Regions from separate parts of the Cupriavidus sp. P-10 genome, predicted to be linked through region 4. Evidence: predicted binding sites of a transcription regulator. Region 4 holds the regulator's gene; each other region holds the start of a gene.

Region 1 (7,483 bases), 1.6 Mb from region 4:
TGGGCAGCACGCCGGCGGCTTCGGTCAGGTGGGAGCAGCCGTTGATGCCGGCCAGGCGCTCGCGCACGGCCTTGCGAAAGCCCTTGCGCAGGTTCAGGCCGATCAGCTTGCGGTAGGCCGGGCCGATGGTGTCGCATTGCGACGGATACGGCACCCAGTCAGAGCAGGCCTCGGCATCCAGCACCGTCATGTCCTCGTTGATCGTGACGCGCAGCCAAAGGTCGTGCAGGGGCTGGCCCACCGGGCGGATACGGTCGCCGGCAAGTTCGATATCGCGGGGCTTGGTGTCGGTCAGGCGCACCTCGACATCCCACAGGCCGTCCTCTCTCTGGTACGCCTCGGCCGTAATGGCACGGCGATGGCGCAGGGAGCGGTTGACGGGCTGGGACAGAGGCATGGCCAGGCTGGAATACTGGGGGCTTGGGAACGGCGGCGCCGGAGCACCGAATAACTTGGGGAGTTTAACATGCCGCGCCGGTTTGCCCGGGAACATCCTTGTATGGCGACTGTCGCGCCGCATTGTCGGCCGACTGGCGCGCGAATACCCTGAGGGCAGTGCAGATAATGGCCCGTCAATTGCGGACGATACCGCACGCAGATGCTTACTCGTCGTCGCCGTACGCTTCGTCGGCGCCCTGGATGATCTTGCTGACCACCCCACGCGAGAATCCACGCGCCACCAGGAAGCGGATCTGCTTGGCGCGGGCCTCTGGCGACTCTGGCGGCACGCCGAAACGCTTGCGCCAGACTTCGCGGGCACGTTCGGTCTCGGTGGCGCGCAGCCTTTCCTGCAGTTCGCCCAGTTGTTCGCTGCCCAGCTTGTGGGTCTTGGCTTCCTGCATCACCCTGGCCGTGCCATAGCGGGCGCCGCGGCGATGGACCAGGCTGTCGGCAAAGCGCTGGTTGGACAGCCAGTTCTCACGCTCGAGCGCATCGAGCAACTGCTCCAGTTGTTCCGGCGACTCGGCATGGGGCGCCAGCTTGCGTGCCAGCTCGGCCCGGCTGTGCTCGCGGCGCGACAGGTAGCCGACGGCGCGGGCCTTCAGGGAAAGCGGGGGGCGGGGGGCCATTGGCGGCTTGGTGAAAAATCCCTAATAAAAAAGGCCGGCGCATCGGCTGATGCTCCGGCCCCTTCCGGCTGCTGCAATCGTGTTGCGTCTTGCGCGCCGGCGCGATCAGCCTTCCAGCGCTTCCGCAGCCACCGGGTTGGTCGGTACCACACCCAGCGCCACTCGCACCTTGTTCTCGATCTCTTCGGCGATGTCCGGGTTCTCGCGCAGGTATTCGCGCGCGTTGTCCTTGCCCTGGCCGATCTTGTCGCCGTTGTAGCTGTACCACGCGCCCGACTTCTCGACGATCTTGGCGTCCACGCCGAGGTCGATGATCTCGCCCTGGCGGGAGATACCCTGGCCGTAGAGGATGTCGAAGAAGGCTTCGCGGAACGGCGGCGAGACCTTGTTCTTGACCACCTTGACCTTGGTCTCGTTGCCGATGACGTCGTCGCCCTTCTTGATCGAGCCGATGCGGCGGATATCCAGGCGCACCGAGGCGTAGAACTTCAGCGCGTTGCCGCCGGTGGTGGTTTCCGGCGAGCCGAACATCACACCGATCTTCATGCGGATCTGGTTGATGAAGATCACCAGGCAGTTGGTACGCTTGATGGTGCCGGTCAGCTTACGCAGCGCCTGGCTCATCAGGCGGGCCTGCAGGCCGGGCAGCGAGTCGCCCATTTCGCCTTCGATTTCAGCCTTGGGCACCAGCGCCGCCACCGAGTCGATCACGATCAGGTCGATCGAGCCCGAGCGCACCAGCGCGTCGGTGATTTCCAGCGCCTGCTCGCCGGTGTCCGGCTGGGAGATCAGCAGGTCGCCGACGTTCACGCCCAGCTTGTTGGCGTAGCTGACGTCCAGCGCGTGCTCGGCGTCGATAAAGGCGCAGGTGCCGCCCAGCTTCTGCATCTCGGCCACGACCTGCAGCGTCAGCGTGGTCTTGCCCGACGATTCCGGACCATAGATCTCGACCACGCGGCCGCGCGGGAGGCCGCCGACGCCAAGCGCGATGTCCAGGCCGAGCGAACCGGTGGAGACCACCTGGATGTCCTTTTCGACCTCGCCGTCGCCCAGGCGCATGATCGAGCCCTTGCCGAACTGCTTCTCGATCTGGGAGAGCGCGGCGGCAAGCGCCTTCTGCTTCTCGGCGCTCACGCCCGCACCTGCCTTCTTGTCGTCCATGGTCGTCCTTGAATCAAATGGTGTATAAATAGGCCGCATGTGGCGCGGCACCGGCTTTTGCCGGCTCCAGCGCCGGCCCGGCTGTCTGCGCGGCCGCCATCCGGGAAACATCAGTCAGGAAGCATCCCGGGCGGCCCCAGCGGAATGTGCGGGTACTGTATAAAAAAACAGTATGCTTGGCAAGCCCCATCGCGCCCGTTCCGCGGGCGCCCGGCTATGCCGGCCAGGTGGAGACAACCATGCGTATTCTGATCGCCGAAGATGACGACACGTTGGCCGATGGGCTGACGCGCTCGTTACGTCACTCTGGTTATGCCGTCGACCATGTTGCCGACGGGCTGGGTGCCGACTCGGCCCTGTCGACCCAGACTTTCGACCTGCTGATCCTGGACCTGGGCCTGCCGCGCATGTCCGGCCTGGAGGTGCTCAAGCGCCTGCGCGCGCGCGGCGCGATGCTGCCGGTGCTGATCCTGACCGCGGCCGACAGCGTCGACGAACGCGTCAAGGGCCTGGACCTGGGTGCCGACGACTACATGGCCAAGCCTTTCGCGCTGTCCGAACTGGAAGCCCGCGTGCGCGCGCTGGTGCGCCGCGGCGCCGGCGGCGGCGCCACGCTGATGCGGCACGGGCCGCTGGCTTTCGACCAGGTCGGCCGCATCGCCTACCTGAACGAGCAGATGCTCGACCTGTCGGCGCGAGAGATCGGCCTGCTGGAAATCCTGCTCACGCGCTGCGGCCGGCTGGTGTCCAAGGAACAGCTGGTCGACCACCTGTGCGAGTGGGGCGAAGAAGTCAGCAACAACGCCATCGAAGTCTATGTGCACCGCCTGCGCAAGAAGATCGAGGTGGGCGGCATCCGCATCGCCACGGTACGTGGCCTGGGCTACTGCCTGGAGAAATTCCAGCCGGCCGTGGCCGCGCAGCATTGACGCGAGCCGCGCCTTAGCCTCACCCTTGCAGGCGAGCACGACCGCAACCGAGCGACCACCGTCGAGATGAGCCTGCTGCAACTGCGCTGGCGGCGCGCGCACCGCGCCGTGCCGCCACCCTCCCCTGCCGCTGCGTCCCCTGCCATGCCCGGCACCGCCGACCAGGAACTGGCCGACGCATTGCCGCATCTGGAGGAAAGCACCGCCACGCCCGCGCCGCGCTCGCTGTTTGGCGAGATCCTCGACTGGATGCTGGCGCCGCTGCTGCTGCTTTGGCCGATGAGCATCGCGGTGACCTACCTGGTGGCCAAGTCGATCGCGAACGGCCCGTTCGACCGGGCGCTGGAAGCCAGCGCCATCGTGCTGTCGCAGCAGTTGCGCGAGGTCAACGGCCGCGTCACCCTGCAGCTGCCCCTGTCGGCGCGCGAAATCCTGCGCGCGGACGAGACCGACAATATCTATTACCAGGTGGTCGGCAAGCGCGGCGAATACATTGCCGGCGACCATGACCTGCCGCTGCCGTCGGAAGAAGACCAGGGCCACGCCGGCCTGGTATCGCTGCGCGACGACCGCGTCGCCGGCAACGACGTGCGGGTAGCCTACACCTACATCGACCTGCGCAATGTCAGCGGCAACCAGCCGGTACTGGTGCAGGTGGCCGAAACCCTCGACAAGCGCGCGCGCCTGGCCAACGAGATCATCAAGGGCGTGATCCTGCCCCAGTTCGTGATCCTGCCGCTGGCGGTGGTGCTGGTGTGGTTCGGGCTCTCGCGCGGGCTGGCGCCGCTGACCGCGATCCAGCAGCGCATCCGCGCGCGCACCCCGGGCGACACCAGCCCCATCGACGAACGCGCCGCTCCGCAGGAGATCACGCCGCTGGTGGGATCGTTCAACGACCTGCTGGCGCAGCTGGACCAGTCGGTGCAGACGCAGAAGCGCTTTATCGCCGATGCCGCGCACCAGATGAAGACGCCACTGGCGGGGCTGCGCATGCAGGCCGAGCTGGCGCAGCGCGAGCAGTCGCCGGAAGAGCTGCGGCGCTCGCTGGCCCAGATCGCCGGCAGCTCAGAGCGCACCGCGCACCTGGTCACCCAACTGCTGTCGCTGGCGCGCATGGAAAACCTGGCGGGCACCGGCGGCATGGGCGAACTGGACCTGGGTGCCCTGGCGCGCGAGGTAGTCAAGGAATGGCTGCCGCAAGCCTGGGCGCGCGACATCGACCTGGGGCTGGAAGCGGACGACCATCCGGTGACGGTGCTCGGCAACCGGCTGATGCTGACGGAGATGCTCAACAACCTGCTCGACAATGCCATCCGCTACACGCCGCGCGGCGGGCACGCGACGGTGCGCGTCAGCGCCGATGCCTTCGAGCCGTTCGCCTATCTGGACGTGGAAGACACCGGCCCAGGCATTGCGCCGGCCGAGCGCGAACGCGTAATGGAGCGCTTCTACCGGGTGCTCGGCACCAATACCGAAGGCAGCGGGCTGGGCCTGGCCATCGTGCGCGAGATCGTGCAGCAGCACGGTGGCGACGTGCAGATTTCCGACCACGTCTACCAGCAGGCGCCGCGCCTGGCCGGCGCGCATTTCCGCGTGACCCTGCGCCGCCCCACCGATCTCTCCGCACTATGAACGACACCCCCGCCCCCGCTGCCGCCCCCGATCTCGCCGAGGCGCGCCAGCGGCAGGCCTGGCACCGCAACCTGCGCTGGATCGCGGGGCTGCTGGCGGTCTGGTTCGTGGTCACCTTCGTGGTGGCGTGGTTCGCGCGCGAGCTGCGCTTCGACTTCTTCGGCTGGCCGTTCTCGTTCTGGGTGGGCGCCCAGGGAGCGCTGGTGGTCTACGTGCTGATGGCCGCCCTCTATGCCTGGCGCATGAACCGCGCCGATGAAACCGTTGACGAAGCGGACACACCCGCCCCCCTGCCTTCGCAGGGTACCTTGCGCGGCCCAGGTTCCGATGCTGCATAGCGACATGCCGTGCCGGCCGCATAGCAGTGCCGTGAAACGGCCAGGACAGGCTGCATTGCAGCATGCGCAGGCCTGAAAACGGCTAGCGTATACCCCGATATTTTTGGCACTTGCACGCCGAAATCTGTCAGAACGCAGTAAGTTTCGCCACCCACAATCCACTGCAACTCAGGCTCCCGGCCAGCGGCACGGGGCTTTTCCGCGATGTTGCCGCGCCTTGCCCGAGATCCATTCCAGACGGAGGAGACAAGATGGCAAACGTGCAAAACGTTGCGGTACCCGGAGGGGGTGCGCAAAACGCGCCGATGACACGCGAGGAGCGCAAGGTGATCCTTGCCTCGTCGCTGGGCACGGTGTTCGAGTGGTACGACTTTTATCTGTACGGCTCGCTGGCGGCGATCATCGCCAAGCAGTTCTTCGCCGGACTGGATCCGACCTCGGCCTTCATCTTTGCGCTGCTCGCCTTTGCCGCCGGCTTTATCGTGCGGCCGTTCGGCGCGCTGGTGTTCGGCCGCCTGGGCGACATGATCGGGCGCAAGTACACCTTCCTGGTGACCATCCTGCTGATGGGCCTGTCGACCTTCATCGTCGGCCTGCTGCCCGGCTTTGCCACCATCGGCTGGGCCGCCCCGGTGATCCTGATCATCCTGCGCATGCTGCAGGGCCTGGCGCTCGGCGGCGAGTACGGCGGTGCCGCCACCTACGTGGCCGAGCACGCGCCGCACGGCAAGCGCGGGGCGTACACCTCGTGGATCCAGACCACGGCCACGCTGGGCCTGTTCCTGTCGCTGATCGTGATCCTGCTGTGCCGCGAGCTGACTGGCCCGAACTTTGAAGTCTGGGGCTGGCGCATCCCGTTCCTGCTGTCGATCCTGCTGCTGGGGATGTCGGTGTACATCCGGCTGTCGATGAATGAATCGCCGGCATTCCAGCGCATGAAGGCCGAAGGCAAGACCTCCAAGGCTCCGCTGACCGAATCCTTCGCCCAGTGGCGCAACCTGAAGATCGTGATCCTGGCCCTGCTCGGCCTGACCGCCGGCCAGGCCGTGGTCTGGTACACCGGCCAGTTCTACGCGCTGTTCTTCCTGACGCAGGTGCTCAAGGTCGATGCCAAGACGGCCAACCTGCTGATCGCCGGCGCACTGGTGATCGGCACGCCGTTCTTTATCTTCTTTGGCTCCCTGTCGGACAAGATCGGCCGCAAGTGGATCATCATGGCGGGCTGCGCGCTGGCCGTGCTGACCTACTTCCCGCTGTTCAAGGCACTGACCCACTACGCCAACCCGGCGCTGGAGCGCGCGCAGCAGACCGCGCAGATCGTGGTGACCGCGGATCCGAAGCAGTGCTCGTTCCAGGGCAGCCCGATCGCCCGCGAGATCGACTTCCGCAGCTCCTGCGATATCGCCAAGCGTACCCTGGCCCAGTCGTCGGCCAGCTATGAGGTGGTGGAAGCCCCGGCCGGCACGGTGGCGACGGTCAAGATCGGCGAAAAGGAGATCAAGGCCTTCGACGCCAAGCTTGCCAACAGCCATGCCTTTGACGATGCCAGCAAGGCCCAGATCGCGGCGTTCAAGAAGGAGGTAAGCGGCGCCATGTCCTCGGCCGGGTACCCGGCCAAGGCCGACCCGGCGCAGATGAACACGATCATGGTGCTGGTGATCCTGGTCATCCTGGTGATCTACGTGACCATGGTGTACGGTCCGATCGCCGCCATGCTGGTGGAACTGTTCCCGACCCGCATCCGCTACACCTCGATGTCGCTGCCCTACCATATCGGCAACGGCTGGTTCGGCGGCCTGCTGCCCACCATCTCTTTCGCGCTGGTGGCCCAGAACGGCAATATCTACTACGGCCTGTGGTACCCGATCATCATCGCGGCGATCACCTTCGTGATCGGTGCGCTGTTCGTGCGGGAAACCAAGGACGTGGATATCTACGCCCACGATTGAACGGTCGGTCTGACGAAACCGTGACCACAACGGCAGGCCGCCCGGCCTGCCGTTTTTTCATACACCGGCGCCCCGCAAAAATCTTCGCACGAGGTGTTGACAGTGCCGAAAGCCCCTGTATAATCTCAGTCTTCGTTGGCGAATTAGCTCAGTCGGTTAGAGCGACGGAATCATAATCCGCAGGTCCGGGGTTCGAGTCCCTGATTCGCCACCATCTATTTGAAAAGCCGCGCTCTCGCAAGAGGACGCGGCTTTTTTCTTTGGACTGCCAGGCACGCTGCCGGCACCTCTCGATGCCGGAAGCGTCACGCCCTACGGCTGCGACAACAGGAATTCATGCCGGCTGGTATCGAGGCGCGACACGCGGTACTCGATCCGCTCGTCGTGGTAGGACGAGGCCACCC
Region 2 (7,483 bases), on a different replicon from region 4:
TTGCCTGGCTGCTGTTGGCGCAGATACCTTCGATGTTCAGCTCGAACAAGGCCCGCGCAAACTGGGTGTGGCCGTCGCCACTGGTTGCCCCTTTCTTGTTGACCCGAAAAACGCTGGCCTTGTCGCTGTAGAACGCCACCGGCTTGCCGTGGCGCTCCAGATAGGCCCGCGTCGCCGCAAAGTATGTGAACGTGGATTCCGAATGAGTAAAGCGTAGTTCCATGATCTGGCTGGTGGCGTCGTCGACGTAAACCAGCAGGGTGCAGGCTGGGGCGCGCTCCTCAAACCAGCGGTGATCGCTGCCGTCGATCTGGATCAGTTCGCCATAGCAGGCGCGCCGGTTACGAGGCTGGTAGACCTTCGGCGGCCGCTGTTTGCGCGGCACCCACAGGCCGGCCACCGTCATCAGTCGGCGGATCGTTTCTTTGGACAACGTTAGCCCATGACGCTCTCGCAGCTTCTCGGCCGCCAGGGTCGGGCCGAAGTCGGCGTAGTGTTCCCGAATCAGGCCGAGGGCCACGGATTCGCGGTCCGCTGGCATGCGATTGTTGCTGGGTCGACCGCGCCGGCGAGAAACCAGCCCGGATGCGCCTTCTTGCCTATAGCGCTCCAGCAGCCGCCGGAATTGCCGGTCCGTGATCTCCAACCGTTCGGCAGCCACCCCGGGCCGCAACTGACCATCCACGACCGCCTGGACGATCTTGAGCCTGTCTAACTCACGCATGCTTACTGTAATGACCTCGGTTCCCGCCATCCCCGGACATCCTCCATTGCATTCAACCGGGCAGGCTGAATACCATGGACAGGCGCCTCAGGCGGACATTTCAACTTTGCTAGAAGGGGGTGCGGATGAATTCTTGGACTGAGTTAAGTTGCGATTCCAAGGTGGCGCCGGTATTCGACCGGACTCATGCCGCGCAGCGACAATTTGATGCGCCGCTCGTTGTACCACTGGATGTAAGAGTTTAGCTCGTGCATGAATCCTTCTACCGTCGTGCCAGCCCAGTTGCGACAGTAGTACATCTCATTTTTCAGGCGACCGAAGAAGCCTTCGCAGGCTGCGTTGTCAGGTGAGCAGCCCTTTCGCGACATGGAACGGATGAGACCAGCCGCCTTGATGCGCTGCAGCCATCCCGGCCAACGATAGTGCGAGCCCCTATCACTGTGTACTACGGGGCTGTCGCCATCGGTGAGCGTGGTGATGGCGCCGTCGAGCATGCTATTGACCAATTGTGCGTCAGGCCTCGTGCCGATAGACCAACTTACAACCTTGCCGTCAAAGCAATCGATCATGGGCGATAGATACACCTTGCCAGCTGGAAGCTGGAATTCGGTGATGTCTGTCAGCCATTTTTGATTTGGCGCCTGCGAATGGAAATCCCTAGCAATCAGGTTCTCGGGGGCAGCGCCAATCTCCCCGCTGTAGGAACTGTACCGACGACGAGGCCGACGGACAGTAAGCTGCTCCTCCGCCATCAATTTGCGCACGACCTTTTCGGAGATCCGAATATCTCGCTGACGCAGCATCGCGTGGATACGACGGTACCCATAGCAGCGATGGTTGCTGTCAAAGATCTCGACCATGGCCTTACGTACATCGCCGTACTTATCGCGCAGCCTCAAGCCTGTCTTGTGATAGAAGTAGCTACTGCGCGCAAGCCCGACGACGCGAAGAAGCTCAGGCAACGGATACGTAGCTTTCAAGGCATCAACCACCTGTGTCTTCTCCCTGTTTGTCAGGGTCAGGGAGTTGATGCCTTGGTCTTTTTTTATTAGATCGCCCGCCTGCGCCAGGATGTCGCGCTCAAGTTGCAGCTGGCGTACCTGCTGTTCGAGCTGCGCGATTCTTTCCAGCAACGCTGCATGCTCGTCTTCAGGCGAGGCCAATTTACGTTTGCGCATAGATCGATATGCCTCGTCTCCGAGCAGTTGATCTTTCCACTTGTACAGCATCGGTCGGCTTACTCCAACCTTTTTCGCTACTTCCTCCGCTGAGCCCCGGCGGGCGCAAAGGTCAGTGACTGCCTGACGTCTCTGCTCGGACGCAAACGGCGCACTGGTGTTTGTGCTCGTGACCATGCGACGCGAGCCAGGGCGCAGCTCCTCAATCCAGCGGGCCAGCATTTCGGTGCTGGGATACCCGAGGGCTCTGCGGGTACCAACTAGAGAGCAGCCATGACCGAAGTAGTGATCCACCGCCACGCTTTTTTGCTCCAGCGTGTATCGATGCCTTGGACGGCGGTGCTCGGGCAGGTCCCCCAGTGCCTGGTAAAGGTTGACCCACCGCTTCAGGTTCTTACCCGACGGATAGCCCAGCTCACGAACGACCGTTGCCGTCTTTCCTCCATACTTTAAATACAGCTTGACCGCCCTGATGCGATCCTCGTACGAATACATGAACTACCTCCAAGTAGTCCAAGAATTCATCCGCACCCCCGAACCGGACATTACAACTTTGCCGCTACACCAGTAGTTCGCATAAAAAGATTTATGTTAAATCATTCAGTGCGACCGGGCACAGCACGCACATAACAGCGCAGCGTGGACCTCTTCCTGGCTTCTTTCCATAAATGGAGGCCTGCGGTACGCGCTATCAAATGACCAGCAAATAGAAGCGCTTCTTCTAACTTACTGAAATTATTAGCATTTATATCAGAGAGAGGCTCGTAGCTTCGAGGTCGTGAAGTAAGCTATCAAATTAGTTAGCGATTGTGACAGCGCCGGCCGCAAGTTCATCGTGAGGCCGCGACAAAAGGCCTCTAGCCGCTGGCTGTCACTCTAAACGCACGAGCCTGGCGCGCCGACTTCGACGCCGGTCGCCGCGACCTCCGACCAGGCACTCGCCTGGAGGAGTGGCTGCATCGAGGGCAAGGCCGTGCGAGGTTGTGCCATGAGCTGCTGCAGCGAAGACCATACCACCGTGGTGGAAGGGCTGCGGCTGGAGGAACTGCTCAATCGTTCAACTACCGTTGCAAAGACTTTCTGGTCCGAAGGGGAACGTTTCTGCCATAAGAAGTGGCAGCCCAGGAACAGAAGATTGGTCGCCCCTCGAGAAGTCCCAGAAGGGCAAGCCAGTAAAACTCCTGCCACGCATTCTTCCAGATTTATGAGCCCACACAAGGCCGATGGCCGACCCCTTGTTCAGCGTGGACACCAAGGACTTCGACATCGACAAGTGTCGGTTCGCCCTGATCGCCAGCAGCGCGTTGCAGATCGTGATCGGCGTGACGGGGCGCCCACTACAGACGCCTGCCGCCATTTCCGACAACGGATAGGGCACGTCCGTCCGGCCAAGTAGCGTCCATAGCGAGATCATTTTGAAGCCCGGCCCTTTGGTGTGCCTCATAATGGCACCCTCATATAACCAACGCATCACGCATGACCTCCAGCTTTCGCGTCTATATCGACGAGTCGGGCGACGAAGGATTTGTGTTCCTTCCCAACGAGCAAGGTAGTTCGAGGTGGTTCGTCCAGTCCGCCACGGTAGTTCGCACTGTGAACGACCTAGCAATGGTGCAACTCGTCAAGAACGCTAGGGAGCTACTGAGGAAGCCTGCTAAATCGCCCCTGCATTTTCGCAACCTGCGGCATGAGCACCGGGTGCCTCTGGCGCGCATGATTGGGGAGGCGCCACTGCGGCACGTGCATGTGCTGGTCCACAAGCCCTCAATCGCCGACCCGGAGGTTTTTCAGCAGGAGGCGTTTTCCTTATACCGCTACACGATCCGCCTTTTGCTGGAACGCGTGAGCTGGCTGTGCAGGGATACCGCGCGCCCTGGTGAGGGTGATGGTAAGGCCGAACTGATTTTCTCGAACCGATCGGCGATGTCCTATGCCGACCTCCATCATTACCTTGTGCGACTGCAGGGCCGGGAAGACTGCCGCATCCATTGGGACAGCCTCGACCTTGATGGCGTGCGCGCAGTGAATCACGACCAGTTGGCAGGCCTGCAGGTCGCCGACGCCGTGGCGACGAGCGCGTTCTACGCAGTCCACAGAAATCAGTATGGGGAGACGGAAGACCGATACCTGCGCATGCTCGCACGCAACCTGTATCGGCGCAATGGACAGGTGGACGGCTACGGCTTGAAGTTTTGGTGCGGCGACGCAGAAGATGGGGAGCGTCGGCGTGTGATCGCCGCGGTGCGCGACGACTGAGAAAAGACGGTTGCAGGCCCCGGATTCGAGGATCCCACCCAAAACGGGCTGCCGTCTTTCGACGACCTCTACAAGCTCCGCGCTTGCCTGCAACACCCAAATTATACGAGCCCTGATGCGATTTTCGCAACAGGGCTGGTTGGCCGCTGGTGGCAGCGATCGCGCGATGGAACCGCTCATGTGACGGATAATGCAGGTGAATACTGTATAAATATACAGTACACTGGGGGCAGGAGCTCGCCATGCTAACCGTCGCCCCAGAATCCATTCATCCGTCACTTTGGCTTGCCTCGCAGCTTGCTCGGGGCAACGCACGCACCGTTCCAACCGGGTATCCGTCGCTCGACAAGGAGCTTCCGGGCGGCGGCTGGCCGATCGGTTGCCTGACGGAGTTGCTGCAGCGCCAGCCGGGTATCGGCGAGTTGCGCTTGCTACGCCCTGCTCTCGTCGCGCGCTCGAACCGCCCTGTCGCGCTTCTGGCACCGCCGCACGCGCCTCAAGCGTTGGCGCTCGCCAACTGGGGCGTCCCGTCCGCGCAGACTCTCTGGATCGAAACCCGGCACACCGCTGACGCCCTGTGGGCCGCGGAGCAGATCTTGCGCGCCGGGACCTGCGGAGCGCTCGTCTTTTGGCAGTCGCACCTGCGTAACGATGCGCTTCGGCGTCTGCATCTTGCCGCCCAAGCCTCCGATGTCCTTTTCTTCGTGGTTCGTCCGACGGCCTGTGCACGCGATGCCTCGCCGGCGCCGCTGCGCCTGACATTGGAGCCCGCATCGGACGGAATTCGTGTGCAGTTCGTTAAGCGTCGAGGCCCGCAGCAGGAATCGCCGCTCCACATAGCGCTGCAGCCCTCCCCCATTCTGTTGTATCGCCATGCTGCGCCTGTGGATCTGCCTGCGCCTGTCGTCCCTGCCCCTCGAAGTATTCCGACCGAACTGGTCCACTGAGCTAGCGGTTGCTGTCCTGGACAGGGAGCGCGTGCATATGGCGTCGCCGCTGGCCATTGCGGCCGGCGTGAAGCCGGCAATGCGCCGCGGTGGCGTACAGACGATCGCACCGCAGACCATTCTCTTTGACCGCGATGGTTGCGCAGAACTGGCGGCGCTCGAGCGTGTCATGATGGCGATGCTGCAGTTCTCGCCCAATGTCGCTGCGTCCGAGGAGGCGGCGGTGCTTGTCGACATCAGCACCACGCTGCGACTATTCGGCGGCGTCCGCAAGCTGCGGCAACGGATGCTGGCGGCCGTCAGGGCAATGGGGTTCAGTCCTGTCGCGGGATGCGCACCAACCGCCGAAGGCGCTTGGCTACTTGCGCGCTCTGGTGGCGGAACGGCATTAAGTATGCCCACATTGGTGCGAGCGCTGGTCGGCATCCCCGTTGCGATCCTGCCGGCGGCGCGGCCGTTTGATGAGTGGCTGGACGGACTCGGCTGTCGGACGCTAGGAGACCTGCGCCGGCTGCCGCGCGCAGGCCTGCAGCGCCGATGCGGCGCCGCCATCCTTGAGGCGTTGGATCGCGCCCATGGGGAAGCACCTGAAGTCTTCGAATGGGTCGAAGCTCCCCCATCGTTTGACGCCGCGGTGGATCTTCCGGATAGGATGGACAACGCTGAGTCCGCCCTTGCCTACACTCGCGGCTTGCTGGTACAGATGGTCGGCTGGCTAACCGCCCGGCACCTGGCCATCAAGCGGTTTGCGGTCGAACTGCGCCACGAGCGCGGCCCCGCTGCCATCGCACCAACGAAGATTGAGATTGCGCTGGCCGAGCCCAACTGGCATGAAGAGCATTTGGTTCGCCTGCTCAAAGAGCGTCTGACGCGGCTGACTGTCGAGGCGCCGATGATTGCCGTCGCGGTGTCTGCCATCGAGACCGAGCCGGTGGCACCCCCCAGCGATTCATTGTTTCCAGAACCGGGCGGCACGCCGGCGGACCATGCACGCCTGCTTGAGTTGCTGGTGGCACGCCTCGGCGCTGACAATGTCCGCCAACCGTGCTTGCGTGCAGACTACCGCCCGGAAGTCGCCAACAGCTGGCAGTCTGCCACTGACAAGCCGCCCAGCGCAACGTTGCCCGCAGGCCTGCCACGTCCTGTTTGGCTGCTCGGCAAGCCGGTGCCGCTGATTGAACGCGACCACCGTCCCTTCTACGGATCGCCACTGCGTATCGTCTCACCGCCTGAGCGCATCGAGTCGGGCTGGTGGGGCGGCCAGCTGGTGACACGCGACTATTTCGTTGCGGAGGCGAAGGACCACACCTGCTACTGGATCTTTCAGGAACGCATGGGCAGCCGAGAAGGCGATGAGGCTCGGTGGTATCTGCATGGCCTCTTCGGCTGAAAACCATGGACATCAACGCCAAGGCAGGTCTGCCCGCCTACGCGGAACTGCACTGCCGCTCCAACTTCTCCTTCCTCGCCGGCGCCTCACGGCCGGAAGAGCTCGCTGAGCGCGCCGCTCAGTTGGGCTACCACGCGCTCGCCATCACGGACGAGTGCTCGCTAGCGGGCATCGTTCGTGCCCACACAGAGGCCAGGAATGCCGGCCTTCGCCTTGTAATTGGCGCCTGGTTCCGGCTGCAGAACGCCGACGGCTCTCCCGCGCTCTCATTCCTTGCGCTTGCCCGTAACCGCGAAGGTTATGGCAACTTGTGCGAACTGATCACGCTCGCGCGCATGCGCGCCGCCAAGGGTTCCTATGTGCTGACCCCACGCGACTTGGCCGCGCCCGAAGCGCCGTCCGAGCATCTGAAGGGGCTGCCAGATTGCTTGATCGTGTTCACGCCGGACTATGGCGTGGCGGCCGAGAAGCTGGAGGCGCAATCGGCATGGGTGAGCGCGACTTTTGCTGGCAGGGCGTGGATGGGATTGAGCCTGCTCTACAAGCCGATGGACGATATCCACCGCGGCACGGTCGAAGCGGCCGCGGCGCGACATCACCTGCGCATCGTCGCCACTGGCAACGTCACCATGCACGTACGCTCGCGCAAGCCGATGCATGACGTGCTGACTGCCATCCGTGTGCATCGCCCGGTTCCCGAATGTGGGTATGACCTCCTGCCTAACGCCGAGCAGCACCTGCGCTCCCGCTTGCGACTCGCCAACATTTACCCGCACCGCTACCTGACGGAGTCGGTCCACATTGCAAACCTGTGTCAATTTTCGCTGGACGAGCTCCGTTACGAGTATCCCGAAGAAGTGGTGCCGGATGGCGTCACGCCGTCCGACTATCTGCGGGGCGAAGCCTATGTCGGCGCGCACCGTCGCTATCCGGACGGCATCCCCCTTGCCGTCCAGCAGCAACTCGAACATGAATTCGCACTGATCCG
Region 3 (7,483 bases), 1.9 Mb from region 4:
CTCGGCGACGGTGATCTGCACGCTGCGCACAAACGGCGTGCGCCACAGCGGTTCGAAGATCGAGTTGCCGAAGCGCAGCGCCATCAGGTTCTGCACCGTTTCCTTGCCGAGGTAATGGTCGATGCGGTAGGTGCGGTCTTCCGTAAAGTAGCGGCTGACCACTTCGCCGATGGAGATGGCCGAGACCAGGTCGACGCCCAGCGGTTTCTCCAGCACCAGGCGCGTGTCGTCGGCGATCAGCCCATGGCCGGCCAGGTTGTCGCAGGTCGCGGCGAACAGCCCCGGCGGCATCGCCATGTAGAAAATGCGCAGCGCGTCGTTGCGCAGCTGCGCGGCCAGCGCGGGATAGTCTCCGGGCTGCGATGCATCCAGGCGTACGTAGTCGAGCCGCTGCAGGAAGGCCTGCCACCTGGCCGGATCGAGATAGCGGGCATCGACAAAGCCTTGCGCGCTGTCGTTGGCAAAATTGACAAAGGCCTCGGCATTCCACGGGTGGCGGCCTACGCCGATGATGCGGGTGCCGTCAGGCAGGTTGCCGTCGCGATGGCACATATACAGCGAAGGCAGCAGCTTGCGCGCCGACAAGTCGCCGGCGCCGCCGAAGATGACAAGGTCCAGCGGCCGCGGGTCGGCGCTGCCAAAGGAAGAGGCGGAACGGGTGGATGGCATGGCGGGCTCCTTGCATGCCGGGGGCGCCGGCACAAGCGGGAATCGTTGGCATCGGTGGCGATCAGCGGGTCTCAGGCATTCTCGACACAGCATTCTCCTTCGACATAGACGCTGCGGACCGCCAGTGCGCGGTCCAGCACGACCGCGTCGGCCCAGCAGCCGGCGGCGAGCGCGCCGCGATCGGACAAGCCCAGGTACTGGGCCGGATACAGAGACACGCGCCTCGCGGCATCGGCCAGATCCAGTCCGATCGCCACGAGATTGCGCAACGCCTGGTCCATGGTCAGCACGCTGCCGGCCAGCGTGCCATCGGCCAGCCGCACGCTGCCGTCCGACTTGTAGACGGTCTGGCTGCCGAGGTGATACACGCCGTCCGGCATGCCCGCCGCGGCGGTGGCATCGGTCACGGCATACAGCCGCGGAATCGCGCGCAGCGCGGCGCGGATGGCGCCGGGATGCACATGCACCAGGTCCGGGATCAGCTCGGCAAATTCGGCATGCGCCAGCGCCGCCGCGACCATGCCCGGCGCGCGGTGCTGCAGCGGCGTCATGGCGTTGAACAGGTGGGTAAAGCCGGACGCGCCGGCCTCGAGCGCGGCAACCGCGTCTTCATACGTGCCCAGCGTATGGCCCAGCTGCACACGCACGCCGCGCGCGGCCAGCGCGCGGATGATGTCGAGGTGGCCGGGCAGCTCAGGCGCCAGCGTGACCACGCGGATCGGCGCCGCGTCCAGGTACTGCTCCAGCTGGGCCGGCGTGGCGATGGCCGACGCGTCGGGCTGCGCGCCAAGCTTGCCGGGATTGATATACGGCCCTTCCAGATGCACGCCAAGCATGCGCGCCGCGCCAGTCGGCCGCGCGCGGCTGGCACGGTCCAGCGCCTGCAGTGCCGGCAGCAGCACCTCCGGCGGCGCGGTCATGGTGCTGCCCAGCAGGCTGGTGGTGCCAAAGCGCACATGCGCGCGCAAGATCGCCGGCACCGCCGCCTCGCCGTCCATGAAGTCCTTGCCGCCGCCGCCGTGGTTGAGCAGGTCGACAAACCCCGGCAGCACGTACGGGGCATCGTTGCCGTCGGGGGTGGCAGACACGCCGTCGATGCGCTCGATGCGTCCGTCCGGGCCGGCACGGATCTCGCCGAAGACCCAGCCTGCCGGCGTCAGGATGTTTCCTTTCATGGCAGTCCTCTCCATATCACCAGCGCGCGCCTTCAGGACAGGTGGACGATGCCGGCATACGCGCCCTGCTGGCTGAACCCGGCCGCGGCAGGGTGCTGCGGCAGGTCATACTTTGCGCCGGGTGTGACAAGCGTGCCATGCCCGCCGCTTTCGTTCAGCTGACGTGGCAGACGCCGGACAGCAGCGACAGGTTGTAGCCGGCGAACTGGTGACCTTAGGGCGCCACCGCGCCACGCCGCAGGGAGCCCCGGCGCGGCAATGGCAGGAGGGGGAAGAAATCGTCAGGCTGACCCGACTGCGCATGGCCGACGGCCAGAGCTTCCGGATGGAATCGCCTGACAGTCAATCGCTCTAACAGTCGTTTCAGCGGTAAGGCGCGGCCACCGGCGGTTCCACCGGCGGCGGGATCGGGTCCTCTTCTGGCGGCAGCGGCAAGTCAGGCGGCACGCCGGGCGGCGATGGCTCTTCCACCGGGGGCTCGGTATGGCGCGGCATCACGCGCGCGCCGGCGCGGGGGTTCGGCGAGACGGGCATACGAGGGTCTCCGTGACCGGGGGCACTCCCTCATTGAAGCAAACCCGGCGCGCACGCGCCAGTGTCGCGGCTCAGGCGTGCTGCCGGCGCACGAAAAACAGCGCCGCGCCCACCGCCATCAGCACGCTGCCGAAGAAGCGGTTCTGCCAGCGCACCGCGCGGGCATTGCGGAACAGGCCCTGCATGCGCGAGGCCAGCAGCGCATAGCCATGCATCACCGCCAGGTCAACGCAGCACATGGTCAGCGCCAGGATCGCCAGCTGCGGCGCGAGCGGGTGGTTGGGGTCGATGAACTGCGGCAGCACCGCGACCATGAAGATGATGCCCTTGGGGTTGGTCACGTTGGTCAGCAGCCCGGTGGCGAACCGTCGGCGCGCGCTCATGACCGACACGCGCACGGGTCCGGCGCCCGCGGCCCCGTCAGCGGCCCCGTCAGCGCCGCTCTCGACCTTGGCGCGCCACTGCTGCACGCCCAGGTAGATCAGGTACAGCGCACCCACGGTCTTGACCACCATGAATGCCTGCTCCGAGGCTAGCAGCAGCGCACCCAGGCCACCGCCGGCAATCAGCAGCACGATCACCAGCCCGGTCTGCAGGCCGAAGATGGTGGTGCTGGTCCTGCGCAAGCCATATGACAGGCCGTGGCTCATCGACAGCACCGCCCCCGATCCCGGCGACACCGCGATCACCCAGCAGGCGGCGAAATAAGCCAGCCACACTTCCCAACGCATTTCGATTCTCCTTTGACGACAACTGCCGCCGCCGCATTGCCGCGGCCACGGCGCAAACCTTGTGCTCCCGCGGTGCCTGGCCTCAGAACGGATGGAAGCCGCCGAGGAACTGCTCCACCTGCTCGGCCTGGCGCTGGTCGCGCGCGGCGTCGCCAGACTCCAGCACCACCGCCTGGTAGGCGCGCGCGCCCACCGCCACCAGTCGCGCGGTCAGCCGCCGTGGCGCCTGGTCCTGCGGCGACACGCCGCTGGCCTGCACTTCGACGCCGGAGAGCGGCCGCCCCGGCTTGTCGGCGGTCGTGATCGTGACCGGCCGCGTGCGCGGCGGCTCGCCCGAGGCCGTGCCGAGGTTGGCCAGCAGCCCCGCCTGCATTGCCGCCAGCGCCTCGCGCCGCAGCCCTTCGTCGTCGGCGGGCAGCGTGACCACGCCCACGGCGAACAGCGTGTCGTCGACGCGCGCGGCCTCCATCGTCATCGGCAGCTTGCGGCCGGCGATGGTGACGTCGCGCGCGGCACTGCTGGGCTTGCCCGGATAGAGCGCGGCATAGGCGCCCTCGCCGGACTGGATCGTGCGCCAGTCATAGCGGGGCGAACAGGCGCACAGGGCCAGCGCCACGCACAGGGCGGCGCAGCGCATCATGGGGCTGCGGGCCAGACTGGGGGCGAGACTGCGAATGAAAGCGGCAGGGCTCGGCGTGGGTGGAAGAGGACGCATGGGGAAGCGTGTGGCGGACAGCGCGCGCAGGCCATGGAGCGGCTCTGGCGGCCGCCAGAGCCTGCGGGCGGAAACCGGTATTATCGCGGAAGCGGCGCCCCGGTGCATGGTGCGCCGCCTGACAGTTTTTCCTGACCGCATGCCTGCCCCCACCCTGCCCCGCCTCGCCCTGCCATCGCTACCAGCGCTACCTGCGCTACCAGCCCGGACCGCACTGTTCCGTCTGGCCACGTGCGCGCTGCTGGCAACAGCCGCCGGCACGGCGCTGGCCGCGGGCACGGCGCACCTGCCTGCCGCCACCGACCTGGGCGCTCACGGCGCCGAAGCCGCGCAGCGCGGCGAGCCGCTGGTGCTGCTGGTGTCGATGCCCGGATGCGGCTATTGCGATGCGGTGCGCCGCAACTACCTCGGTCCGCAGGCTGCCGCCGGCGAGATCGCGGTGCGCGAGCTGGACCTGACCGCCGTCACGCCGCTGCGCGACGCCGACGGTACCGTGACCACGGCGCGCGACTGGGCGCGGGCGCATCAGGTGCGGGTGGCGCCGACGGTGCTGTTCCTCGATCGCCAGGGCCGCGCCGCCGCCAGCCCGCTGCGCGGCATGCAGCCCGACTTCTACGGCGCCTACCTGGAACAGGCGCTGGACCAGGCACGCGCCGCCGTCGCCACCCGGCGTTGAATCACGGTCACCGCCGGCATTGCGGCAGATTGCCGCACCCAGGCTCCGCGCAGCGCCCCGGCGCCAGCGGCATTAGAATGTGGCGTTGCCCGAAGAGAATTCGCATTCCCCGCCTTCCATGACCACTTCCGCTCCCGCCAAGTCCTCCCGCAAGCCCTGGCCCATCGTCGCCGCCATCGTCGTGCTGGCGCTGCTGGGCTGGTTCGGCTACCGCGCGCTGGCGCCGGCCAATGCCGCACCGGCCGCCACGTTCACGCTGCTGTCGGGCGAGAAGCTCAGCACCGCCGACCTGAAGGGCAAGGTCTACCTGGTCAATTTCTGGGCCACCAGCTGCGCCACCTGCATCAAGGAAATGCCCGACATGGTCAAGACCTACGAGCAGTTCAAGGGCAAGGGGCTGGAATTCGTCGCCGTGGCCATGAACTATGACCCGCCGATGTACGTGATGAACTACGCCAAGACACGCGGGCTGCCGTTCAAGGTGGCAATGGATTCGGACGGCTCCGCCGCCAAGGCCTTCGGCAATGTGCAGCTGACGCCGACCACCTTCGTGGTCGACAAGGACGGCCGCATCCTCAAGCGCTATGTCGGCGAGCCCGAGTGGGATGCGCTGCACAAGCTGCTTGATAGCGCGCTGGCAAAGTCTGCGTAACGCTGTCGCCCGCAACATCCAGGAAAAGGTGCTCATCGAGCACCTTTTTTGTTGGTTCGTGCCCGATCCCGCGCGAAGCGGCTTGCACTGCGGGGCTGTATGGATATACAGTTAGCGCCAGCTTTTTTGCCTGCCCGCTTTTTCCCCCTGCCTCTTTGCTGCCTGTGTCACTGGACCTTGCCCCCGCCGCGGATCTCGCATCCGCCCTTGCCCCCGATGCGGCCGACGCAGGCCCCGCCTACCTGTCCAAACTCAACCCGGAGCAGCGCGCCGCGGTCGAGCACGGCAGCGACGGCCCGCTGCTGATCATCGCCGGTGCGGGATCGGGCAAGACCAACACGCTGGCGCACCGGGTCGCGCACATGGTGCTGGGCGGCGCCGATCCACGCCGCATCCTGCTGCTGACGTTCTCGCGCCGCGCCGCCGCCGAAATGGGCCGGCGCGTCGAGCGCATCGTCGACCAGGCGCTGGGCACGCAGACCGGCGCGGGCCGCGCGGCGCTGCAATGGTCGGGCACCTTCCACGCCATCGGCGCGCGCCTGCTGCGCGAGTACGCCGAGACCCTGGGCCTGTCGCCCGCTTTCACCATCAGCGACCGCGGCGATGCCGCCGACCTGATGCACGTGGTGCGCCACGACCTGGGCCTGTCCGAGACCGCCAGCCGCTTTCCCAAGAAAGAGACCTGCCTGTCGATCTACTCGCGCGTGGTCAACACGCAGGCGCCGCTGGAAGACGTGCTCAAGCAGCAGTTTCCGCGCTACGCCATGTGGGTCGATGCGCTGCGCACGCTGTTTGCCGGCTATGTCGAGGCCAAGCAGAAACAGCACGTGCTCGACTACGACGACCTGCTGCTGTACTGGGCACAGGCCATGGCCGAGCCCGCCATCGCGCAGGACATGGGCGCCCGCTTTGACCATGTCCTGGTCGACGAATACCAGGACACCAACGCGCTGCAGGCGTCGATCCTCTTGGCCATGCGGCCCGATGGCCGCGGCCTGACCGTGGTCGGCGACGATGCCCAGTCGATCTACGCGTTCCGCGGCGCGACCGTGCGCAATATCCTCGATTTCCCGCAACAGTTCACACCACACGCGCAGCAGGTGACGCTGTCGCAGAACTACCGCTCCACGCAGCCGATCCTGCAGGCAGCCAACGCGGTGATCGGGCTGGCTGCCGAGCGCTATACCAAGGATCTCTGGTCCGAGCGGCTGTCGGCCGAGAAGCCCGGCATCATCGTCGTCAACGACGAGGCCGACCAGGCGCGCTACGTGGTCGAGCAGGTGCTGGCGCGGCGCGAGGCCGGCCTGGCGCTAATGGCGCAGGCGGTGCTGTTCCGTGCCGCCGACCACAGCGCGCAGGTGGAGATCGAGCTGGCGCGCCGCAATATCCCGTTCGTGAAGTTCGGCGGGCTCAAATTCCTGGAATCGACGCACGTGAAAGACGTGCTGGCCGTGGTGCGCTGGCTGGAAAACCCGCGCGACCGCATGGCCGGCTTCCGCACGCTGCAACTGCTGCCGGGCATCGGCCCGAAGACCGCGGCGCGCGTGCTCGACGCCATGGCACTGGCCACCGAGCCGCTGTTCTCGCTGCAGGAATTCGAGCCGCCGCCGGCCGCCGCGCCCGCCTGGGCAGACCTGCTGACGCTGGCGCGCGCGCTGATGGCGCCGACCTCGCCGTGGCCCTCGGAATTCGAGCAGGTACTGGCCTGGTACGCGCCGCACCTCGAACGCCTGCACGACGACGCCGCCGCGCGCCAGGCCGACCTGCAGCAGCTGGAGCGCATAGCCGCCACCTACGGCGCGCGCGAGCGCTTCCTGACGGAACTGACGCTCGATCCGCCCAGCGCATCCAGCGATGAGTCCGGCGTGCCCTCGCGCGACGAGGACTACCTGATCCTGTCGACGATCCACTCGGCCAAGGGGCAGGAGTGGAAGGCCGTGTATGTGCTCAATGCCGTCGATGGCTGCATGCCGAGCGATCTGGCGACGGGCACGACGGAAGAGATCGAGGAAGAACGGCGGCTGCTGTATGTGGCAATGACGCGGGCCAAGGACCATCTGGACGTCATCGTGCCGCAGCGCTTCTACGTGCACCAGCAGGTGGGATTTGGCGATCGGCATGTGTATGCGTCGCGCACGCGGTTCATTCCGAATCGCGTGATGCCGAATTTCCACAGCCGGGCATGGCCGCCGCCGCCGATGCCAGGCGAAGGGAAGGCAAAGCCGGCGCTGGCGCCGGTGGACCTGGCCAGTCGGATGCGCAATATGTGGCGGTGAGTTGCAGCCTCGCCGCCTGCAATTTGCTGGCTTACGCCACCTTCTCCAGCAACAA
Region 4 (7,483 bases):
CCTGAAAATGGTTTGGCCATGACCAATGCGCGAGGTTCCAGCGAACCTTGCTGTCAAACCAAGCAAACTGCGGGGAAGGAAGCAAGAGCCCTGCAGGGGTAGGGGCTTTGCACGCCATATGCTGTGCCGCTTGGTGACTTGCCGCTATGGTCTGTCGCGCCTGCGCGCTGTGGCCCCGTCTGGCTAGCTGGCCTGCGTGCTACGATTCTTCGCATCGCCACAGGCGAAGGGACGGCAGTAAGCGTGGAAAAAGCGAACGCAAACAACGAAGAGTCATTCGGCGAGGTGTTTGAGGACTTCAGGCTGGTCTGGGTCGCCGAGCAACTGCAGGACGGCAAATGGACAGCGCGCTACTGCTGGCACCACGGTATCTCGGAAGGCGCGGGCAGGGCGCTGCAGGAAGCCGTCCTCAATGGCAAGTCACGCCGGCTGCTGGGCCACTTCGACACCGAGGCAGAGACCATCGAAGCCATCAAGCAGGCGGTGTTGCTGGAGGCCAAGTGGCACCGGCCCAAGGCGTGATGCAGATTCTGAAAAAAATTTGTGCGGGATACTAGCCATCTCGAAAAAGTGTTTGTATAATCTTGGTTTTCGTCGATCAGCGCTTCGCTGATGACCTCTACGGTGGCTGTAGCTCAGTTGGTAGAGTCCAGGATTGTGATTCCTGTCGTCGTGGGTTCGAGTCCCATCAGCCACCCCAGATTGCTTTGCAAACAGCGCCTTTACGGGCGCTGTTTTGCTTTGTAGGCATGTGCGACGCGAGGCTGGTGCGGTCCAGGCTGTTTCGGCGCTGGCTGAACGCTGGTGCTCAGCATCGATGTTCGACATTAGGCGCTAGTGGAGCAGTGACTTTCCATGTCGACCCGCACGCGATCGATGTGGCTCCTGTACCATACGCGCCTTGAATTCCAAAGAGGTCGTATGTTCCTTCGAGCAGCGGTAATTGGCGCTGGCGTGGCAGTGGCCGCGATGATGGCCGGATGCGCCACCGGCACGTCGGAGAAAGATGTTCGCGCGCGCCCGCCGATGCGCTTGTTCACGCCGGCAAAAATGGCCGACGTTGCCAAATGCCTGCGCAACAATCTCGGCGATGACGCCACGGTCGTCAGCCTGCCGGCACAGAACCAGACGGAAATTCGGATCGGTCAGCTAAACGGAGCCGGCGAGTTTGCGTATGCCTATCTGATTTCGCTGACGGCGAAGCCGGATGGCACGGCGGTCGAGCTGCGCAAGACCAATACATGGTTTCCGCAGTTGACGCCGCAGGAACTGGAAACGGAAACCAAGGCGTGCGCGCGTAGCTGACGCGGGGCAGGCCGTTGGTCGGGAAACCGGACCGCTTCAGACGGCCAGCTTGTCCATGGTTTCCAGTTCGAGCATCCTGCAGATCGCGGCCATGCTGCCTACCATAGTCCGGCGCTGCGCGCCCTGATAGACGCGTACGCCCTTGCACTGGCGGAAGGGTACCGGCTTGACCGGGCGGCGGGTGGCGACGTGGTGGATTTGCGGCATGGTTGCACCTCTTTTTCAGGCAAAAGCGGGGTCAACACCCGGCAAGCCGGGCGGCGTCTGCAAAGCAATGGAAGCGGGTGGGTCCGCGCAGGCGCAAGGCCTGCCGTGCCCGGCTAGAAGCCGGAGGATCGGATCAGGCCGACCGCGATGCCTTCCAGCGAAAACTCTTCGCGCCCGGGTTCAACGATGATGTTGGCGAAGTCCGGGTTCTCGGCGATCAGCTCAATATGGCCGCCGCGCCGCTGCAGGCGCTTGACCGTGACATCGTCACCCAGTCGCGCCACCACGATCTTGCCGTTGGGCGCTTCGCTGGCGCGGCGCACTGCGAGCAGGTCGCCGTCGAGAATGCCGGCGTCGCGCATGCTCAGGCCGCGTACGCGCAACAGGTAGTCGGGGCGTTCATCGAAGACCGAGGCGTCGACCTGGTACTGGCGGTCGATATGCTCGGCGGCAAGGATGGGGCTGCCGGCGGCGACGCGGCCCACCAGCGGCAGCGTCAGCTGCAATACGCCGGGTATAGGCAGCGAGAACTGGTCCGGCATTTCTGAATCACTGCGCGAGACCTTCAGGCGAATGCCGCGCGAGGCGCCCGGCGTCAGCTCGATCACGCCTTTGCGGGCCAGCGCGCGCAGGTGTTCTTCCGCGGCATTTGGCGAGGAAAAGCCGAACTCGGCGGCAATCTCGGCGCGCGTTGGCGGGAAGCCGGTGCGGCGGATCGTATTGCGGATCAGATCGAAAATCTGCTGCTGCCGGGGTGTCAGGGTCGCCATGGGATCGCCGTTCCGTGCGGGCGCGCTGGGGGCAGGGCTGGGAGGGCTGCCCCGCAAGCTGGGGCTTTCCGCAAATCCTGCATCCGGCGCGCCGGGCACTGTATGTTTAAACAGTATGCTGTGATTTTATACAGTATCGGCGGCAGCGCAAGCAGAATTTTTTTGGTGGCGCGCGTGGACCGATCGGCCGCGGTGGCGCGGGCCCGCCGGGGGAGGTCCGCCATTACAATCGCGATTCCATCGCCCAGCGCATGCGTTTCCCTTCTTGTCTCCTGAGCCCCCAGCACCTATGACCCAATTGCCTCGCATCGTCGTATTGGCTACCGGCGGCACCATTGCCGGCGCTTCCGGCAACCCCGCCAGCAGCGCGCACTACCAGGCGGCAACCGTGCCCGTGTCGTCGTTGCTGGCGGCGGTGCCGGCGCTGAAGTCGGTGGCGCGGATCGAAGCCGAGCAGGTGGCGCAAGTCGACAGCAAGGACATGACCTTCGCGCTGTGGGCCGTGCTGGCGGCGCGTGTCGAGCACTGGTCGGCGCAGGCGGGTGTGGCGGGCATCGTGATTACGCACGGTACGGATACGCTGGAAGAGACGGCAATGGCGCTGCACCTGACCCAGGCGTGTCCAATCCCGGTGGTGATGACAGCGGCGATGCGGCCGTCCACCTCGCTGTCAGCCGACGGGCCGCTCAACCTGCTTGATGCGGTCCGGGTGGCAGCACATCCGGATGCGCGCGGCAAGGGCGTGCTGGTGGTGCTGAACCAGCAGATCCACGCGGCGCGCGATATTGCAAAGGCGCATACGTCGGCGGTGGATGCCTTTGTGTCCCAGTGCGGGCCGCTTGGCTTGGTGCAGGACGATTTCGTGCGGTTCGCTCGCACGCCCCGGCAGGCCTGGGCGATCGGGCCGATGCCGCGCGCATGGCCGGTGGTTGAGATCGTGGCGAGCTACGCTCAGCCGGGCCGTATCGCCGTCGACGCGCTGGTGCGGGCCGGCGTGGCGGGCCTGGTGGTGGCCGCAGCCGGCAATGGTTCGATCCATGAAGTGCTGGCGGAGGCCCTGGTGGATGCCGCCGCCGCTGGCGTGGCGGTGGTCCGCAGTTCGCGTACCGGTGCGGGTCACGTGGCGATCCCGCCGCACCCCAGCCCGTCAGATGGCGTTTTCGTCTCTGCGGCGGATCTGAATCCGTACAAGGCAAGGGTGCTGCTGGCGCTGGCGCTGGCGGCGGATCCTGCCCTGGCCGGCGATCCCGTGCGCCTGCAGGCGGCTTTTGCCAGGGCTTGATGCAGTGGTGCGCTTGCGCGCCAGTCCGTCGCCGAGCTATACTTTAAGGCTATTCAACCTTGCCACACCGGACTCGTGACGCCCGGGTGGCTAATCCAAAAGGAGCGTCAATGCGTCATTACGAAATCGTCTTCATCGTCCACCCGGACCAGAGCGAACAAGTGCCGGCCATGATCGAGCGCTACAAGCAGCTCGTGACCTCGCAGAACGGCAACGTTCATCGCGTGGAAGACTGGGGCCGTCGCCAGATGGCCTACATGATCCAGAAGCTGGCCAAGGCTCACTACGTTTGCCTGAACATCGAATGCGGCAAGGACACCCTGGCTGAACTGGAACACGCGTTCAAGTTCAACGACGCCGTCCTGCGCCACCTGATCGTGCAGACCAAGAAGGCCGAGACCGCTCCTTCGCCGATGATGAAGGAAGTGCAGCGCGAAGAAGCCCGCAAGGCCGCGCAAACGACCACCGAAGGCCAGCCCGCCTGAGTGCGGACTGCGGTGCGAGCCATGGCTGACAGCGTCGGCCACGGCAGCATCGATGGCAAACAGCGAGAGGCCCCGCGTTGAATCAGCTTCGGCTTGCCGCCACCCTGGCGGAACGCGATGCCCTGCGCTTTACCCCGGCCGGGGTGCCCGTCGTGAACTGCATCCTGCAGTACAGCGGCGAGGCCGTCGAGGCGGAAACGCCACGCCAGGTCGAGTTTGCCATCGCAGCGATGGGGATCGGGCCGGTCGGCCAGCGGCTTGAGCGGCTACCGCTCGGCACGCTGCTCGACTGCGAAGGATTCCTCGCTCGCAAGCACCGCAACAGCAAGGCTCTCGTCTTTCACATCACCGGATGTAAAGCATTCGTAAAGGATTGAATCATGGCATTCGTCAAACGTGACAACAAGAACAAGAAGCGCTTCCAGCAACAGAACCCGCTGTTCAAGCGCAAGCGCTTCTGCCGCTTCACCGTGGCTGGCGTGGAACAGATCGACTACAAGGATCTGGACACCCTGAAGGACTTCGTCGGCGACAACGGCAAGATCACGCCGGCCCGCCTGACCGGTACCAAGGCCCACTATCAGCGTCAGCTGGATACGGCAATCAAGCGTGCGCGTTTCCTCGCGCTGCTGCCGTACACCGACCTGCACAAGAACTGATAGGCCCTAGGTCCGTAACGGAGAAAACACGATGCAAGTCATTCTGCTGGAAAAAGTCATCAACCTGGGCAACCTGGGTGACATCGTCAAGGTGAAGGACGGTTACGCTCGTAACTTCCTGATCCCGTCGAAGAAGGCGCGCCGCGCCACGCAAACCGCGATCGCCGAATTCGAAGTCAAGCGCGCCGAGCTGGAAAAGTCCGCCGCCGAGAAGCTGGCTGCTGCGCAAGCTGAAGGCGAGAAGCTGAACGGCCTGACCGTCCAGATCAGCCAGAAGTCGGGTGTCGACGGCCGTCTGTTCGGCTCGGTCACCAACGCCGACATCGCCGTGGCACTGGAAGGCCAGGGCTTCAAGGTCGAGAAGGCTCAGGTTCGCCTGCCGAACGGCCCGCTGAAGATGGTGGGCGACCACCCGATCAGCGTCGCGCTGCACACCGACGTGGTGGTCGACGTGACCGTGTCGGTGCTGGGCGAGCAGGTCTGAAGACCCGCTGCAGCGGTGCCGGACCCGGCGCCGCGTGAAGCACTGCAAGCAGAAAAGGCAGGAGCCCTGGCTCCTGCCTTTTTTGTTTTCCGCTTGCGCTGGCTGGCAGATGTCCGGCTGTTGTCAGGCAAGTGTCTGGCAAATGTCCGGCGTAGTGCGTCCTCCTGCCAGCGTCCCGCCGTTATAATCCCTCCCCATGAACGCGCCCGTCGCCGACCCCCAACTCGACAACCTCAAGGTCCCGCCGCACTCCATCGAAGCCGAACAGTCGGTGCTCGGTGGCCTGCTGCTGGACAACGCCGCCTGGGACCGCATTGCGGACTTCCTTTCGGAGGCGGATTTCTACCGCTTCGACCACCGGATGATCTTCCAGAGCATCGCCCGGTTGATCTCGGCCACCAAACCGGCCGACGTGATCACGGTCTACGAAATGCTGCAGGTTGCGGGCAAGGCCGAGGAGGTGGGCGGGCTGGCGTACCTGAATTCGCTGGCGCAGAACACGCCCAGCGCGGCCAATATCCGTCGCTATGCGGAAATCGTGCGCGAGCGTGCGGTGCTGCGCAAGCTGGTTACCGTGGCCGACGACATCGCCTCGGCCGCCTTCGCGCCCAAGGGCCGCGAAGTGCGCGAGCTGCTGGACGAAGCCGAGTCCAAGGTCTTTGCGATCGCCGAGGAAGGCTCGCGTGGCCAGCAGGGCTTCCAGGAAATCCAGCCGCTGCTGACGCAGGTGGTTGAGCGTATCGACGAGTTGTACCACCGCGACAGCACCAGCGACGTGACCGGCGTGCCCACGGGCTTCGTGGACCTGGACCGGATGACCAGCGGCATGCAGGGCGGCGACCTGATCATCGTGGCGGGCCGCCCGTCGATGGGTAAGACCGCGTTCTCGCTGAACATTGGCGAGCATGTGGCGGTGGAGCAGGGCCTGCCGGTAGCGGTGTTCTCGATGGAAATGGCGGGCACGCAGCTGGCCATGCGTATGCTCGGCTCGGTCGGCCGGCTGGACCAGCACCGGCTGCGTACCGGCCGGCTGCTGGATGAAGACTGGCCGCGCCTGACGCATTCCATCCAGCGCATGAACGATGCGCAGTTGTTCATCGACGAAACCCCGGCGCTGAACCCGATGGAACTGCGGGCCCGCTCGCGCCGCCTGGCGCGGCAGTGCGGCCAGCTCGGCCTGATCATCATCGACTACCTGCAGCTGATGTCGGGCTCCGGCGGCGGTGAGAACCGCGCGACGGAAATTTCAGAAATTTCACGTTCGCTGAAGGGTCTGGCCAAGGAACTCAACTGCCCGGTGATCGCGCTGTCGCAGCTGAACCGAAGCCTGGAACAGCGCCCCAACAAGCGCCCGGTGATGTCCGATTTGCGCGAATCCGGCGCTATCGAACAGGATGCCGACGTAATCCTGTTCATCTACCGCGACGAAGTCTACAACTCGGATTCGCAGGACAAGGGCACCGCCGAAATCATTATCGGCAAGCAGCGTAACGGCCCGATCGGCACGGTGCGGCTGACCTTCCTGGGCCAGTTCACCAAGTTCGACAACTTCACCGGCGGCCCGGCCTTCTTCGACAACGACACCTGACGAAGTCAAGCCGCCTGCGAGATCGCGGCGTATACCGTCTCGTCTGTGCCAAATTGGCGGGCAATGTCCGCGTAACCCTGTAAAATATTGCGCTTTGATGACAGCCGCCTAACCGGTGGCTGTCATAACACGCGTTCGTTCAATCTGTAACACATCAGCAGCGCTACACGCGCCGCCTTAAGGAACATTCCATGTTCGGCCGATTCATGCCCACTGAGGGCAAGTTCTTCGAATATTTCAACCAGCATGCCGACTGCGCGGTGACCGCCGCCCACGAGCTCCAGGCCCTGGTCAACGACTTGCCCAACGCCGAGGCGCATGCCCGCCGCGTCCAGGCCACCGAGAAGAAGGCCGACCGGATCACGCACGACACCATCGACCTGCTGCACAAGACCTTCATCACGCCGCTGGACCGCGACGAGATCCACAAGCTCATCACGACCATGGACGACATCCTGGACCTGATGGAAGACGTGGCCGAAACCATCTCGCTGTACGACGTGACCAACCTGACCGACGAGGCGCTGCGCCTGGCCGCGATCTGCGTGCAGTGCTGCGACCAGGTCAAGATCGCGGTAGGCCTGCTCGAGGACATGGGCAACGCCAGCACCATCCTGAAGACCGCCCAGCAGATCGACCAGCTCGAGTCCGAGGCCGACCGCGTGATGCGCTCGGCCATGTCGAAGCTGTTCCGCGACGAGAC

Evidence for each region. Region 4 encodes LexA, which represses DNA repair genes until DNA is damaged. Its sites were predicted from a motif close to ACTGTATNNNNATACAGT; they were not measured.
Region 1: the regulator LexA is predicted to act here: its motif matches at 2,386-2,403, upstream of recA (recombinase RecA).
Region 2: the regulator LexA is predicted to act here: its motif matches at 4,361-4,378, upstream of imuA (translesion DNA synthesis-associated protein ImuA).
Region 3: the regulator LexA is predicted to act here: its motif matches at 5,247-5,264, upstream of CTP10_RS01250 (ATP-dependent helicase).

Annotation. Positions count from the first base shown of each region.
Region 1 covers NZ_AP025170.1:532,290-539,772, reverse strand. The annotation lists gene CTP10_RS02525 (DUF2889 domain-containing protein) at 1-397, opposite strand, end outside; gene recX (recombination regulator RecX) at 603-1,070, opposite strand; gene recA (recombinase RecA) at 1,176-2,231, opposite strand; gene CTP10_RS02510 (response regulator transcription factor) at 2,471-3,160, shown strand; gene CTP10_RS02505 (sensor histidine kinase) at 3,227-4,792, shown strand; gene CTP10_RS02500 (DUF4212 domain-containing protein) at 4,789-5,130, shown strand; gene CTP10_RS02495 (MFS transporter) at 5,382-7,079, shown strand; tRNA gene CTP10_RS02490 (tRNA-Met) at 7,217-7,293, shown strand; gene CTP10_RS02485 (GntR family transcriptional regulator) at 7,392-7,483, opposite strand, start outside.
Region 2 covers NZ_AP025173.1:100,773-108,255, forward strand. The annotation lists gene CTP10_RS38055 (ISNCY family transposase) at 1-754, opposite strand, end outside; gene CTP10_RS38060 (IS3 family transposase) at 868-2,397, opposite strand; gene CTP10_RS38065 (hypothetical protein) at 3,126-3,275, shown strand; gene CTP10_RS38070 (DUF3800 domain-containing protein) at 3,379-4,158, shown strand; gene imuA (translesion DNA synthesis-associated protein ImuA) at 4,401-5,105, shown strand; gene CTP10_RS38080 (Y-family DNA polymerase) at 5,032-6,495, shown strand; gene CTP10_RS38085 (error-prone DNA polymerase) at 6,501-7,483, shown strand, end outside.
Region 3 covers NZ_AP025170.1:268,106-275,588, reverse strand. The annotation lists gene zwf (glucose-6-phosphate dehydrogenase) at 1-669, opposite strand, end outside; gene nagA (N-acetylglucosamine-6-phosphate deacetylase) at 741-1,844, opposite strand; gene CTP10_RS01275 (hypothetical protein) at 2,208-2,378, opposite strand; gene CTP10_RS01270 (LysE family transporter) at 2,450-3,109, opposite strand; gene CTP10_RS01265 (hypothetical protein) at 3,192-3,824, opposite strand; gene CTP10_RS01260 (thioredoxin fold domain-containing protein) at 3,964-4,500, shown strand; gene CTP10_RS01255 (TlpA disulfide reductase family protein) at 4,619-5,152, shown strand; gene CTP10_RS01250 (ATP-dependent helicase) at 5,317-7,428, shown strand; gene CTP10_RS01245 (class I SAM-dependent rRNA methyltransferase) at 7,460-7,483, opposite strand, start outside.
Region 4 covers NZ_AP025170.1:2,143,647-2,151,129, reverse strand. The annotation lists gene CTP10_RS09925 (hypothetical protein) at 244-522, shown strand; tRNA gene CTP10_RS09920 (tRNA-His) at 625-700, shown strand; gene CTP10_RS09915 (hypothetical protein) at 856-1,305, shown strand; gene CTP10_RS09910 (hypothetical protein) at 1,342-1,512, opposite strand; gene lexA (transcriptional repressor LexA) at 1,626-2,282, opposite strand; gene CTP10_RS09900 (asparaginase) at 2,572-3,564, shown strand; gene rpsF (30S ribosomal protein S6) at 3,675-4,049, shown strand; gene priB (primosomal replication protein N) at 4,127-4,426, shown strand; gene rpsR (30S ribosomal protein S18) at 4,430-4,708, shown strand; gene rplI (50S ribosomal protein L9) at 4,740-5,192, shown strand; gene CTP10_RS09875 (replicative DNA helicase) at 5,389-6,780, shown strand; gene CTP10_RS09870 (DUF47 domain-containing protein) at 6,972-7,483, shown strand, end outside.